2 regions of the Plantactinospora sp. CA-290183 genome follow, and region 2 is predicted to be linked to the other one. Evidence: riboswitches for the same ligand, from Rfam matches in the RefSeq annotation. Region 2 holds a riboswitch; the other holds the start of a gene.
What was found. A riboswitch is a leader RNA that binds a small molecule or an ion and turns the genes downstream of it on or off. The one in region 2 is predicted to bind cobalamin.

Region 1: it holds a riboswitch for cobalamin, as region 2 does, so the genes downstream of both, bluB (5,6-dimethylbenzimidazole synthase) here and ACQEUR_RS17510 (magnesium chelatase subunit D family protein) in region 2, are expected to answer to the same signal.

The regions. Positions count from the first base shown of each region.
Region 1 is NZ_JBNJMX010000006.1:7,827-15,218, forward strand. Features, by position in the region: gene ACQEUR_RS13480 (cytochrome P450 family protein) at 1-355, opposite strand, end outside; gene ACQEUR_RS13485 (TetR/AcrR family transcriptional regulator) at 458-1,540, shown strand; gene ACQEUR_RS13490 (GNAT family N-acetyltransferase) at 1,602-2,126, shown strand; gene ACQEUR_RS13495 (GNAT family N-acetyltransferase) at 2,208-2,750, opposite strand; cobalamin riboswitch at 2,848-3,046, shown strand; partial or broken gene bluB (5,6-dimethylbenzimidazole synthase) at 3,082-3,702, shown strand; gene ACQEUR_RS13505 (helix-turn-helix domain-containing protein) at 4,296-4,601, shown strand; gene ACQEUR_RS13510 (PaaI family thioesterase) at 4,673-5,314, shown strand; gene ACQEUR_RS13515 (zinc-ribbon domain-containing protein) at 5,436-5,693, shown strand; gene ACQEUR_RS13520 (hypothetical protein) at 5,819-6,271, shown strand; gene ACQEUR_RS13525 (glycosyl hydrolase family 18 protein) at 6,387-7,392, opposite strand, start outside.
Region 2 is NZ_JBNJMX010000010.1:102,720-110,111, reverse strand. Features, by position in the region: partial or broken gene ACQEUR_RS17520 (cobyrinate a,c-diamide synthase) at 1-1,056, opposite strand, end outside; gene cobO (cob(I)yrinic acid a,c-diamide adenosyltransferase) at 1,053-1,667, opposite strand; gene ACQEUR_RS17510 (magnesium chelatase subunit D family protein) at 1,667-3,895, opposite strand; cobalamin riboswitch at 3,986-4,114, opposite strand; gene cbiE (precorrin-6y C5,15-methyltransferase (decarboxylating) subunit CbiE) at 4,182-5,429, shown strand; gene cobM (precorrin-4 C(11)-methyltransferase) at 5,426-6,187, shown strand; gene cobF (precorrin-6A synthase (deacetylating)) at 6,262-7,017, shown strand; gene ACQEUR_RS17490 (MFS transporter) at 6,996-7,392, opposite strand, start outside.

The sequences.
Region 1 (7,392 bases), on a different contig from region 2:
GGCGGAACTCGGCGGCCCGGCGGGCGGTGAAGGCCGGTGACACCAGCCGGCGCAACCGGCTGTGCTCCGCCCCCTCCATCTCCCCCATCGTCCGCATGTACGGCAGGCAGTGCTCCGGCACGTCCGGGCGCAGGTAGCTGCTGGGATTCAGCTCGAACCGGGGGTCGGCCAGCATCGCCTTTGCGTCGTCGTACCTGGTCAGGGCCCACATGCCGCCGAAGCCGGGTGCCACCAGCCGGGCCACCGGGGCGAGTTCCCGCACCCGTCCGTACGCGCCGAACGGGTCGTGCAGCACCTCGGGATCGGCGAGGTGGACCTCGGGTACGGCGGCGGGGTTCGTGGTGGCCTCGGTCATGGCGCCCTCGTCTCAGATGGTGTCCTCAGATGTTCTCATCATCTGAATGGTGACGGTATCTTGGAGTCCGACCCAGGGCAAGGGCGGAACCCGAGGAGGACGATGGCGCGGCTCAGCAGGGCGGAGGCCCAACGGCGCAACCGGGCCAGGGTGCTGGCCGCCGCGCGGGACGAGTTCACCGAGCGCGGCTTCCGGGACGCGAAGATCGACAACATCGCCGAGCGCGCGGAACTGACCCGGGGCGCGGTCTACTCCAACTTCCCCGGCAAGCGCGCGCTCTACTTCGCCGTCCTGGCCGAGGAGGTCGAGATGACACCGGTCGAATCGCACGCCCAGCCCGGCGGCACGCCCGCCGAGGCACTCGGGGCGTTCGCCCGGGCCTGGGTCGCCCGCCTCCCGCTCGCCACCGAGGACGAGCGGAGTGCGGCCCGGCTCGGTCGGGACCTCGTACCCGAGATCAGTGCCGACGAGCGGACCCGGCTCCCGTTCGCGCAGCTCCTGCGGCTCAACGCGATCCTGCTCGGGCTCGCCCTGGAGCGGCTGCCCGCCCGCCGCCGCGCCGCCGACCGCCGCCGGGTCCGCGTCGCCGAGACCGTTCTCAGCACGCTGTACGGCGCCAGCCAGCTCGCCGACGCCGCGCCCGGCTTCGTCGAACCGTTCACCGTGGTACGCGCCTGCGAACAGCTCGCCGACCTCGACCTCGACGACGAGTGGGCGCCCGCGCACCTGCCGTACGTCCCACCGGCCCGCCCCACCGACGAGCGCTGGGCTCCCCCGCCGGTGACCGACGCGGTGCGGGGCGAGTCCGTGCCGCTCGACGGGGACGCCGTGGTCGCCGTCCTCGGGCTGCACCGGCTCGCCGCCGTCGAGGAGGCGGTACGCGCCGCCCCCGCCGGAGCCGAGGTGACCGCCGTGCTCGTCACCGGAGCCCCCGACGAGTTGGCCCCGCTGGCCCGGTTGGTCGTCGCCGAGTTCCGCGCCTGTCTGCGACCGGCGTTCCCGCCCTCGGCGTGGCCACGGCTGCGGGTCGTACACGACGAGTCCGGCGCGGTCGCCGCCTCGGCCGGCGTACCCGTGGTGAGTGACGCCACCGAGACCGCGATCCGGGTCCGGGCCGGCCGGATCGTCGCCCGCGCCGACGGGTACGGTGCCTGCCACGCCGCCGCGACCGCCGCCGGCCGCTGAGGTCACGCCCGGCCGCGAGGTGCGGTCGCCTGACCGCGTGGACACCTGCGATCATTCGCGGGTGGGTACCACGATCCGACTCGTCCGGCTCGACGACGTGCCGGCGCTGACCGAGCTGCTCCGGGCCAACCGGGAGTTCCTCGCCCCCTGGGAGCCCCTGCGCGGCGACGACTACTTCACCGTCGAGGGGCAGGAGGCCGTGATCCGGACCGTGCTGTCTCAACACGAACAGGGCTTCACCCTGCCGTACGTCATCCTCGACTCCGGCCGGCTGGTCGGCCGCATCACGCTCAACGAGATCGTGCGCGGCCCGTTCCAGTCGTGCCGGCTCGGCTACCTGGTGGGCTCCGCCGACAACGGCCGGGGTGTCGCCACCGCCGCCGTCCGCGCCATGGCCGGGGTGGCCTTCGCGGAGTTGGGGCTGCACCGGATCGAGGCGGGCACCCTCCGGCACAACCTGGCGTCGCAGCGGGTGCTGGAACGCAACGGCTTCACCCGGTTCGGTGTGGCCCCGAAATATCTCAAGATCGCCGGCGAGTGGCAGGACCACGTGCTGCACCAGTTACTGACGCCCGTGCCCGACTGACCCGGTCGGTGAACCGCCGGCCGGATCCTCGACGTGCCGCACCGGCACGAACCCGGCCGGCCCGCACCGCCGCCGGCCGGTTCAGAAGGATGTCCCGGACATCGACCTGCGCATCCGGATCAGCCGCACCGGGGTACCGCCGGCCGGATCCTCGACGTGCTCCACCGGCACGAACCCGGCCGCCTCGTACAGCGGCCGGCCGGCGAGCGTGGACATCAGCTCAAGCGTGGTGAACCCCTCGGCGGCGGCGGCCTCCGCACACCGGGACAGGATCAACCGGCCCACCCCCCCTCGGGCGAACGCCGGGTGGGTGTACATCGCCCGGACCTTGGCCGGGTCCCGGGCGGGATCCAGCAGCGCCGGGTCCCGGCCGGCGGAGTGGTCGCCGCCGTAGAGGGTCGCCCGGCGGCTCCAACCGCCGCAACCGGCCACCCGACCGTCCAGTTCGGCCACGAAGTAGGTGCCGTCGTCGATGAGCTGGGTGTCGATCCCCATGATCGATCGGCTGGACCTGATCTGCGCGTCGTCGAGAAAGCCCTGCTGCAACTCTGCTATCGCGGCCTCGACCAGGGGCAGCAGCGTGGGTACGTCCTCGCGCCGGGCGAGCCGACTCGTCAGCGGCATGGCTCCTCCACTCAGGCGGGAGCGACCGGCGTGGCCGGTCGCTCGTGATCATCGCACCCTAGTCAGGGCGGCGTGGGCGACCGGCTAGCGTGCCGGGTGGCACGAACTGTTGCGAGGTGCCTCGCTCCGGCGAGGAGAATCGGGAAGCCGGTGTGAATCCGGCACGGGCCCGCCGCGGTGACCAGGGAGCCACCGTCCACGCGCGTCACGCGCAGCCACTGGCCTTGCGGCTGGGAAGGCGGACGGCGCGGCGTCGAGCTGGGAGTCCGAAGACCGGCCTCGCGTCCGCAGCCCCGGGGTGCCGGGGCGTGACCGCAGCGGGAGCCTGCCCATGAACACCGAGTTCTACGACGTCATCCACCGCCGCCGCGACGTACGCGGCCAGTTCACCGGCGCGCCGATCCCGGCCGGGGTGCTGGACCGGGTACTCGGCGCGGCCCACGCGGCGCCCAGCGTCGGACTGTCCCAGCCCTGGGACTTCGTCGTCGTGCGCGACCGGACGATCAGGGAGGCGTTCCACCGGCACGTCGGTCGGGAGCGGGACGTCTTCGCCGCCACCCTGGACGGCGAGGCCGCCGAACGGTTCGGGCGCATCAAGATCGACGGAGTGCGCGAATCGACGCTGTCGATCGTGGTGACCTACGACCCCGCCCGGGGCGGCCCGGCGGTGCTGGGGCGGCACGCCATCGCCGACGCCGGCCTCTACTCGGTCTGCCTGGCCGTCCAGAACCTGTGGTTGGCGGCCACCGCCGAACAGCTCGGGGTGGGCTGGGTGTCGTTCTACCGGGAGGAGTTCCTCGCAGACCTGCTCGGCATCCCGGCCGGGATCCGCCCCGTGGCATGGCTCTGCCTGGGACCGGTCACCCGGCTGGAAGCCGTACCCGATCTGGAACGGCACGGTTGGCGTCGGCGCCGCCCCCTGGCGGCCGCGCTGCACGAGGATCGCTGGGGAGGCGGGCGACCGGCGGGGGACGCCGCCGACGGTCCCGGGGTTGGGAGCCGGCAGCCAGAAAATCTCGGTGGTTCGGACTAGACATCCTCCCGGGCTCTGCTACAGTTTCTCGGGTCGAGAGATAAAGAAAGACGCGGACGAAGAGTGTCCGGCCGTGAGGTCACGACGGGCACAGCGGTAGTAGGACAGTGGTGGTAAAGGTGTTACCCGGCGTGCCATACGCCGGGCGTCGCAGGTGGGGCCGAGGCACGTTCAGGGCTCCAGCTGAAGATTGCGCGACAGGTGCCCAGACCCGAGAAGTTGCGTGGGGTTCCGGCATCGGCGAAGTACGGAAGTAAGAGTTGGAAGCAGAGGAAAGGGAGGGCCGTACACCATTGGATCGCCCGCCTAGCGGCCGGCAATCAGGCCAGGCGGACACCGTTGGTCCCATCGAACGAGAGGTGGTATCCGGTCACGCTTATGCGATCCTCACACCCGATGCCGCACAGGTACCCGGTGTGATGTGAACCGACTTCTTGTCGGCAGATGGTGCTTCTGAACCCTGACCCTGGGCCCCGGCGCGAAAGCGCCGGGGCCCTCGACATGGAGGTGGAATGACCCAAAGCCCCGATGACATGTTCGGCGACGAGGACTACCCCGCCTACACGATGGGCCGTGCCGCGGAAATTCTCGGCACGTCACAGGATTTTCTCCGCAGGTTGGACGAGGCGAAGCTCATCGACCCGCACCGTTCGACCGGTGGACACCGCCGCTACTCCCGGTACCAACTACGCCTGGCCGCCCGGGCCCGCGAACTGGTCGACCAGGGCACCGCCCTGGAGGCCGCCTGCCGGATCATCATCCTCGAGGACCAGCTACAGGAAGCACTGGAGCAGAACCGGAAACTCCAGGGCGGCTGATCCGGCGACCCAGGCCACGCCATGCCCGCCGGTGCGGCGGGCATGAGCACCTGATTCCGAGAGGCGGACCGGTGATCGTTCCCGCGCGCTTCAACGGTCCGCCAAGCTCGGGCAACGGTGGCTACTCCGCTGGCCTCTTCGCCGGCCACGCCGACCGAGAGGTGACGCTGCGCCGGCCGCCGCCGCTGGACACGCCCCTGTCGATGATCGACGGGCAGGTCCGCACGGCCGACGGTGCCGTCGTGGCCGAGGTCCGACCGCCCGGCGAGGTCGACACCCCGGTCCCACCGATTCCGTACGCCGACGCGCTGCGCGCCGCCACCACGTACGCCGGTTTCGCCGACCACCCCTTCCCGACCTGCTACGTCTGCGGGCCCGATCGACCGGACGGCCTACGGATCTTCCCCGGGCGGCTGCCGGACGACTCGACGGCCGCACCCTGGACGGTGCCGGACGACGTGTCGGCCCCGACGGTCTGGGCCGCCCTGGACTGCCCCGGCGGCTGGGCCGTCATCGCCGCCGGCCGCCCGTACGTGCTGGGACGGATCACCGTACGGCTGGGCCGGCTACCCACGCCGGGAGATCGGTGCGTGCTGCGCGGCGCCCTGGTGGCGGCCGAGGGACGCAAGGCTCTCGTGCACACCACCCTGTACGGCCCGGACGGCGCGGAACTCGCCCGCGCCCGCGCCACCTGGATCGGGATCGCCGGCTGAGGGCCCCGGAGGTGGGGAAACCTGGTGTCCTCGTTCCGTTGTGCCTGCCCCACACAGTGGGTACCAGGGCGGGGACGGCCGGGACCGTCGCCCGCGACGACCTAGACGGACAGGGGTACCCATGTTTCTGATCTTCGGCCTGCGCACCAAGGCCCACCGGCTCGGTCTGGTACCGATGGCCTGCCGGGTGTGCGGGCAGTCCGGGAGCATGCTGCTGGTGCGCGAGGTGACCAAGTTCAGCCTGTTCTTCGTCCCGCTGATCCCGGTCCGGACGAAGCACGTGCTCTACTGCACCAACCCGCTCTGCGGCGCCCACTCGACCATCAGCGCCGGCGAGGCCCGGCAACTGCTCGCCGCCGGCACCGGCTCGCCGCGCTGACCGGGCGCAGCACGACCGTGGCGAGCGCGTCGATGAGTGGCGCCCTTCCCCGTGGCGCCCCCGCCGAGCAGGACCGGTCGACCGCTCATCGGGCCGTGCTTGCGCACCCGGGTTAGCGTGACCGGATGTTGGTGGCCCGGAAGACGAGCTTCTGGCGGAGTCGTTACGAGATCAGTGTCGACGGCCGTACGGTCGCCACCTGGGACAGCAGCGTCTGGAAGAGCGGCGGCAGCTTCGCGCTGGACGGTGGCCACTACCGGGTGCGCGGCAACGCCTGGGGCAACCGGTTCGGCATGGTCGACGCGGACGGCGTGACCGTCGCCTCGGCCGACCGGGTCGGCCGGAAACGGTGGACGGTCGAGGCCGGCGGGCGGACGTACGACTTCCAGCGCGCGTCGCTGTGGAGCGACGAGCAGGAGCTGCACACCGGAGGCCGTCGGGTCGGATCGGTGCGGCGGACCAGCGTCTGGCGTGGTGACATCGCCGCCGAGCTGCCCGGCCTGCCGCTGCCGGTGCAGATCTTCGTGCTCGGCGTCGTCATCACGATGTGGAACCAGCAGGCCGCCGCCGGAAGCTGAGCCGGCCGCCCGAGTCAGCGGCCGGCGGTGGTTAGGCGGGGGCCCTTCCTCTACAGAAAGCGATAAGCGGGGGCCCTTCCTTACACCAAGGGCCCCCGCTGTGCGACCGTGCCGGTTACCGCAGGCCGTTGGCCACGGCGGTGATCAGCTCGCCGTTGGTGGTGTCACCGGAGAGCTCCCAGAAGAACGAGCCGCCCAGTCCCTGGCTCTTGGCGTACGACATCTTGCCGCCGATGGTGGCGGGGGTGTCGTAGCTCCACCAGTTGCTGCCGCACTTGGCGTACGCCGTGCCGGCGATGGTGCCGGTGCTCGGGCAGGTGTTCTTGAGGACCTTGTAGTCCTCGATGCCCGCCTCGTAGCTGCCCGGCGCCGCGCCGGTGGCCGTACCGCCCGGGGTGGCCTGGGTGACGCCGGTCCAGCCCCGACCGTAGAAGCCGATGCCGAGCAGCAGCTTGCTGGCCGGGATGCCCTTGGTCTTGAGCTTCTGGATCGCCGCGTCGGACCAGAAGCCCTGCTGGGGGATTCCCGGGTACGAGGTCAGCGGCGAGTGTGGCGCCGTCGGCCCCTGCGCGGCGAACGCGCCGAAGTAGTCGTACGTCATCGGCATCAGCCAGTCGAGGTTGTTGATCGCCCCGGCGTAGTCGGTGGCGTCGATCTTGCCGCCGTCGCTGCCGTCCGCGGTGATCGCCGCGGTGACCAGGGCCGAGGAGCCGAACCGGGTGCGCAGCGCCGAGACGACGCTCTTGAACGCGTTCGGGCCGCTGGTGTCACAGGTCAGCCCGCAGGCGTTCGGGTACTCCCAGTCGATGTCGATGCCGTCGAAGACGTCCGCCCAGCGCGGGTCCTCGACCAGGGCGTGGCAGGACTCGGCGAACGCGGCCGGGTTCTGCGCGGCCTGGGTGAAGCCGCCGGACCAGGTCCAGCCGCCGAAGGACCAGATCACCTTGATGTGCGGGTACATCTGCTTGAGCTTGCGGAGCTGGTTGAAGGTGCCCCGCAGCGGCTGGTCCCAGGTGTCGGCGACGCCGTCGACGCTCTCCGCGGCGGTGTACGCCTTCTCGTAGTCGGCGAAGCTGTCGCCGATGGTGCACCGGCCACCGGTGGTGTTGCCGAAGGCGTAC
Region 2 (7,392 bases):
CGACCATCGGCAGGCCGTCGAGGTCGCGGCAGAGATAGAGCAGTCCGGCGCACTCGGCGGCCACCGGCACTCCCCGGCGGGCCGCGTCGGCGACGGCCGCCCGCAGCGGCTCGTTGCCGGAGAGGTCGGCCGCGTGCACCTCCGGGAAGCCACCGCCGAGATAGAGCCCGGCGCAGTCCGGCGGCAGCGTCTCGTCGCGGGCCGGGTCGACCGGTACCACGGTCAGCCCGGCCGCGCCGAGCAGTTCGTCGGTCTCGGCGTACCGGAAGGTGAAGGCCGGCCCCGCCGCGACCGCGACCGTCGCCGGCGCGCCCCGGGGCAGTTCGCCGGCCGGGTCCCAGGGCTCGCCGGTCAGTTCCGGCGCCCGACGGGCCACCGCCAGTACGGCGTCCAGGTCGGCGGCTTCCAGCCCATCGCGCCAGCCGCGCGGACCCGTTCATCCGCCGTAACTACGCCACGTTCGGCGGCGGGCACCAGGCCGAGGTGCCGGCTCGGGGTGTCCAGGTCGGCATCGCGGCGCAGCGCCCCGAGCACCGGTACGCCGGTGAGCGCGACCGCCTCCCGGATCTCCGCCTCGTGGGTGGCCGAGCCGACTTTGTTGAGCACCACCCCGGCGATGGTCAGCGCCGGGTCGAAGGTGGCGAAGCCGTGCACCAGCGCCGCGATGCTGCGCGAGGTACCGGAGACGTCCACCACCAGCAGCACCGGCGCGCGCAGCAGCCGGGCGACGTGCTGATGAGCGAAGCCGGCCAGCCGCCCGTCGACCTGCAGGCCATCCGCCCTCGATGACCGCGACGTCGGCCGGAACGGGGGTCGCCGCGCCGTGCAGCAGCAGTGGCACGATCCGCGACTCCCCCTGCAGGTGTGGATCGAGGTTGCGCCCGGGCCGCCCGGTGGCCAGCGCGTGGTAGCCGGGGTCGATGTAGTCGGGGCCGACCTTGTGACCGCTCACCGCGAGACCCCGGGACCTGGCGCGGCCATCAGCCCGGTCGCGACGGTGGTCTTTCCCTGTCCCGAGCCGGGCGCGGCGACCACGACCCGGGGCAGCCGGGTCACCACTCGATCCCCCGCTGGCCCTTCTGCCCCGCGTCCATCGGGTGCTTGATCTTCGTCATCTCGGTCACCAGGTCGGCCGCGTCGACCAGCCGCAGGTCGGCGTCCCGGCCGGTGATCACCACGTGCTGGTGGCCCGGCCGGTCCCGCAGCGTCGTCACCACGTCGTCGACGTCGACCCAGCCCCACTTCATCGGATAGGTGAACTCGTCGAGGACGTACAGGTCGTGCTCGCCCGCCGCAAGCCGGCGCTTGATCTCCAGCCAGCCGTCCCGGGCGTCCGCCGCGTGGTCCGCCTCCGTACCGGACCGGCGGCTCCAGCTCCAGCCGGCGCCCATCTTGTGCCACTGGACCGGGCCGCCCTCGCCGGTCTGCTCGTGCACCCGGCCCAGGGCGAGCATCGCCGCCTCCTCGCCGACCCGCCAGCGGGCCGACTTGACGAACTGGAACACCGCGATCGACCAGCCCTGGTGCCAGCCTCGCATGGCCAGCCCGAAGGCGGCGGTCGACTTGCCCTTCATCGCTCCGGTGTGGACGATCACCAGCGGCCGGTTGCGGCGCTGCCGGGTGGTCAGTCCGTCCGCCGGCACGCTCTCCGGCTGTCCCTGCGGCATCAGGCGGCCCTTCCCGTAGAACTCGAAACGGCTGGCGCGCGCCCCGGCGCGCCCGGCGGGCCGGCCACCGGCACAGCGGTGGCCGGCACAGCGGTGGCCGGCACAGCGCCGGCCGGCACAGCGCCGGCCGGGCCGGTACGCGAACGGACGGCGGCGGTCAGCGTGTCGGCCGCGACCGCACCCAGTGGCAGGTGTTCGGCGCCCATCGCGGCGGCGAGGTCGGCGGCCAGCCCCATCCGCACCCGGCCCGCCTCGCAGTCGACCACGATTCCCCGGATCCCGGCGCCGGCCAGCAGCCTCGCCGCCCGGTTGGCCCGGCCGACCGGGTCCGGACCGGCGGTGGCCCGCCCGTCGGTGACCACCACCAGCAGCGGCCGGCGGCGCGGGTCGCGGATCGCCTCGACCCGCAGTGCCTCGCCGGCCCGGAGCAGGCCCTCCGCCAACGGCGTACGGCCACCGGTCGGCAGCGTCTCCAGCCGGGCGGCGGCCGCCTCGACGCTGGAGGTCGGCGGCAGCGCCAACGCGGCCGCGTCACCCCGGAAGGTCACCAGTCCCACCTTGTCCCGGCGCTGGTACGCGTCGAGCAGCAGGGAGAGCACGGCGGTCTTGACCGCACGCATCCGCTGCCGGGCCGCCATCGACCCGGAGGCGTCCACACAGAACAGGATGAGGTTCCCCTCCCGCCCCTCGCGTACCGGCATCCGCAGGTCCTCGGCGCGCAGCAGCAGGCCGGGGCCGAGACGCCCGCGGGAGCGCTGGTGCGGCGCTGCCGCGCGCAGCGTGGCGAGCAGGTGTGGGCGCCCCGGTGCCGGGCCGGCGGGGCGGGCGGTCCGTACGGTCTGGCCGACCGTGGTGAGGGCCCGCGACCGTCGGCCGGCCACCCCGAGACCGGTGCCCGGCACGGTGAGCAGCCGGGCCCGGTACGGCGTGTCGACGCCGGCCGTGCTCACCGTCGCCGGCTCGCCGGACCGACCGGAGAGGTCGGCGCCGTCCGGTGTGGACGGGCCGGACGGGGTGGGGCCGGACGCGGGGCGGGCCGAGGGGTCGCTGCCGCCACCAGGACCGCCCGGGCCGGGACCGCCCGGATCGGGCGGATCGTCCGGTCCCCCGGGACCCGGCTCGTCCGGTCCGCCGTCCGGGTGCTCCGGTCCGTCACCATCGCCGTCGGGCCGGTCCGGGCCGGGGTCGGGCCGCTCCGCCTCGGCGTCCGACTCCGCCACACCCGCCTCGGCCAACGCCTGGTCGAGCTGTTCCTCGTCCATCGCCGGTGGGTCGAACGGATTGCGGCGGCGGCGGTGCGGCAGGGCGAGCCGGGCCGCCGCCCGGATGTCCGCGACGGTCACCGTGCGCCGCCCGCACCAGGCCGCGTGCGCCATCGCGGTACGCGCGGTGACCAGGTCGGCGCGCATCCCGTCGACCTCGAACGCGGCGCAGACCTCGGCGATCCGGCGCAGGGCGTCGTCACCGAGGGTGACCGTGGGCAGCAGGGCCCGGGCGGTGCCGATCCGGCCGGCGAGTGCCGCGTCGGCGTCGGCGTACCGGTCGGCGAACGCCTCGGGACCGGCCTCGTACGCCATCCGGCGGCGCACCACCTCGGCCCGGACCGCCGGGTCCCGGCTGGCCGCCACCTGCACGGTGAGGCCGAACCGGTCCAGCAGTTGGGGGCGGAGCTCCCCCTCCTCGGGGTTCATCGTGCCGACCAGGACGAACCGGGCCGCGTGCGCGATCGAGACCCCCTCCCGCTCCACCGTCGAGCGTCCCATCGCGGCGGCGTCCAGCAGCACGTCGACCAGGTGGTCGTGCAGCAGGTTGACCTCGTCCACGTAGAGCAGCCCGCGGTGCGCGCCGGCCAGCAGGCCCGGCTCGTAGCTCGTGACGCCCTCGTTGAGCGCGCGTTCCAGGTGCAGCGCGCCGAGCACCCGGTCCTCGGTGGCCCCCACGGGCAGCTCGACCAGGCGGGCGGGACGGGTCCGCGCGGGTGCCCCGGGTTCGTGCGGGCCGTCCGGGCAGCCCGGGTCGGGGGCGGCCGGATCGCAGGAGAACCGGCAGCCGGCGACGACCGTCACCGGCGGGAGCAGCCCGGTCAGCGCCCGGACGATCGTCGACTTGGCGGTGCCCTTCTCGCCCCGGACCAGCACACCGCCGATCGCCGGGGAGACCGCGGAGAGGGTCAGCGCGAGCGCCATGTCGTCCATCCCGACGACGGCGCTGAACGGGTACGGCCTCATCGGAGAGGACCTCCTGCCTCACACGGGTGTCCACGCCCGTGACCGGTTCTGACCACGCCGGCAGACCGGGTCTGCACGGCGCGCGACGGTGACGCGAGTATCTGGCTTCCGGGCCTGCGCTGCCCGGTCACAGTGGCGGGACCGCCCCGGACTCGTCGGCCATGTCGGCCGGCTCACCGGTGTTCCTCACCGCACCATCGGAGCAGATGATGGCACATCCCGGCCCGGACGGGCAGCTCGGACCGGCCGGGTCGGTCAGGTCGGCGCTCGGCTAGCGTACGGTCGCGTGGACGTGCGGAGTGCGACGGCAGAGCTGACCGTGGTCGGCATCGGCGCGGACGGCTGGCCCGGGCTGGCGCCCGAGGCGCGGGACGCGCTCGGCTCGGCGCGGGTGGTGCTCGGCGGGCACCGGCAGCTCGCCCTGCTGCCGCGTCCCGAGGTGACCGCCGAGCGGGTCGCCTGGCCGGTGCCGATGATGCCGGCGCTGCCCGGCCTGCTCGACGCGTACGCCGGCCAGCGGCTCTGCGTGCTGGCCAGCGGCGATCCGATGTGGTACGGCGTGGGCGCCCGGATCGCCGGGCTGGTCGGCCCGGAGCGGATCCGGGTCCTGCCCCACCCGTCGTCGATCTCGCTCGCCTGCGCCCGGCTGGGCTGGCCGGTCGAGCAGGTCAGTGTGGTCAGCGCGGTGGGTCGGGACCTGGACCAGGTGCGTCGGGTGCTGCAACCGGGCCGGCTGCTGCTGGTGCTCAGCGCGGACGCGGCCACCCCGGCCGCGCTGGCCGCGACGCTCGCCGGGGCCGGCTACGGGCCGAGCCGGCTCACCGTGCTGGAATCCCTCGGCGCGCAGCGGGAGCGGCGGGTCGACGGCCGCGCCGAGGACTGGGCGCAGCCGCCGGGCGACCCGCTCAACGTCGTCGGGGTCCGGGTGCACGCCGCCGGCGGCGCCCGGGCGCTCTCCACGGTGCCGGGGCTGCCCGACGACGCGTACGCCAGCGACGGGGCGCTGACCAAGCGCGAGGCGCGGGCGCTGGCGCTGGCCCGGCTCGCCCCGCTGCACGGCGAGCTGCTCTGGGACGTGGGTGCCGGCTCCGGCAGCATCGCCATCGAGTGGCTCCGCGCCGAGCCGACCGCCCGGGCCATCGCCGTCGAGTCCCGCCCGGACCGGGCCGAGCGGATCGCCACGAACGCGGCCACGCTCGGCGTACCCGGGCTGCGGGTCGTCGTCGGCGCCGCACCGGCCGCGCTGGCCGACCTGCCCACCCCCGACGCCGTCTTCGTCGGTGGCGGCCTCACCGCCGACGGACTGCTCGACGCCGCCTGGACGGCGCTGGCCGACGGCGGCCGGCTGGTCGCGCACGCGGTCACCCTGGAGGGCGAGCGGGAACTCGTCGCCCGGGCCGGCCGGCTCGGTGGCGAGCTGACCCGGCTCGGCGTGGAGCGGGCCGGCCGGCTCGGCGGGTTCACCAGCTGGCAGCCGGCCCGACCGCTGGTGCAGTGGGCGGCCACGAAAACCGAACCGGAGGTGACGGCATGACCGTCTATTTCATCGGCGCCGGCCCGGGTGCGGCCGACCTGATCACGGTACGTGGGCAGCGGATCCTGGCCCGCGCCCAGGTCTGCCTCTACGCCGGCAGCCTGGTCCCCGCGGACCTGCTCGCGCAGTGTCCATCCGGGGCCACGTTGGTGGACACCGCCGAGCTGACCCTGGACGAGATCGTCGCCGCGATGGTCGACGCGCACGCCGCCGGTCGGGACGTGGCGCGGCTCTGCTCCGGTGACCCGGCCGTGTTCAGCGCGGTCGCCGAGCAGACCCGCCGGCTCGACGCGGCCGGCGTGCCGTACGAGATCGTGCCCGGGGTGCCGGCCTTCGCCGCCGCCGCCGCGAGCCTCGGCCGGGAGTTGACCGTGCCGACGGTCGGGCAGACCGTCATCCTGACCCGGGCCCAGGCCCGGTCGACGCCGATGCCGCCGGGCGAGGACCTGGCCACCCTCGGGCGCAGCCGGGCGACCCTGGTGCTGCACCTGGCGATCGGGCGGCTCCACGCCCTGGTCGACCAGCTCGTCCCGCACTACGGCGCGGACTGCCCGGTGGCGGTGGTCGCGTACGCCAGCCGGCCCGACGAGGTCATCCTGCGCGGCACCCTCGCCGACATCGCCGGCCAGGTCCAGACCGCCGGGGTACGCCGTACCGCGGTGGTCATCGTCGGTCAGGTGCTGGCCGCCGAGGGCTTCCCGGACAGCTACCTCTACTCGACGGGCCGGGACCGCACCGCCAAGCGCGGGGTCCAGTGAGTGCGAGGAGTGAGCCGGGTTTGCGAGCCCCGCAGTCACGAACGAAAGCGGGTCCAGTGCGGCAGACTCGACCGGTGCGGAAGATCCTGATCATCGGCATCGGCGCGGGCGACCCCGACCACCTGACCGGGCAGGCCGCCCGGGCGCTCGGCGAGGTCGACGTCTTCTTCGTGCTCGACAAGGGCGCCGAAAAGCACGACCCGGTCGCGTTGCGCCAGGAGATCCTGCGCCGGCACGCCCGGCCCGGCCACCGGGTGGTCGAGGCCCGGGACCCGGAGCGGGACCGCGACCCGGCCGACTACGTGGCGACGGTGGACGACTGGCGGCGGCGCCGCGCCGACGTCTACGAGCGGCTGATCCGCGACGAGCTGGCCGACGGCGGCTGCGCCGCGTTCCTCGTCTGGGGCGACCCGGCCCTCTACGACAGCACGCTCGGCATCGTCGAGGAGGTGCTCGACCGGGGCGATGTCACCTTCGAGTACGCCGTGGTGCCCGGGGTCAGCAGCGTCTCGGCGCTGGCGGCCCGGCACCGGATCGGGCTGAACCGGGTCGGCCGGCCGTTCCTGGTCACCACCGGCCGCCGGTTGGCCGAGGGCTTCCCCGCCGGGATCGACGACGTGGTGGTGATGCTCGACGCCCACTGCACGTTCACCCGGTACGCCGACGACGAGGAGCTGGATATCTACTGGGGGGCGTACCTCGGCACCCCGGACGAGATCCTGGTCGCCGGGCGGCTGGCCGAGGTCGCGGCCCGGATCGAGGAGACCCGCCGGGCCGCCCGGGAGCGCAAGGGCTGGATCATGGACACCTACCTGCTGCGCCGCCGCTGACCCCACCCCGGCGAACCCGCCCCTCGCCCGGCTGGCGACCGGGGCGCACCGTACGTGCCAGCAGACGCCTCACCGACGGGTGAGCGCCGGGCCGGGGCCGGCGGGTCCACGGCCCGCAGCCGCGCCACCCGGCGTTCCCGGGGCGGACCCGCGAGCAGGTGGCCGGCCACCGCGGCGAGGCCGACCGCGCCGACGGCCAGCCAGTGCCCGTCGCCGAGATACTGCAGGCTCACCCCGCCCAGCGCCGGAGCGACGAACGCGGCGGCGGGAAACGTCAGGTAGAAGACCGCCTGGTAACGGCCGCGCAGGGCGGGTGGCGCCAATTCGGCGTTGATCTCCGCGTTCGGTGGCGCGGCGAGCATCGAGCCGACCGTC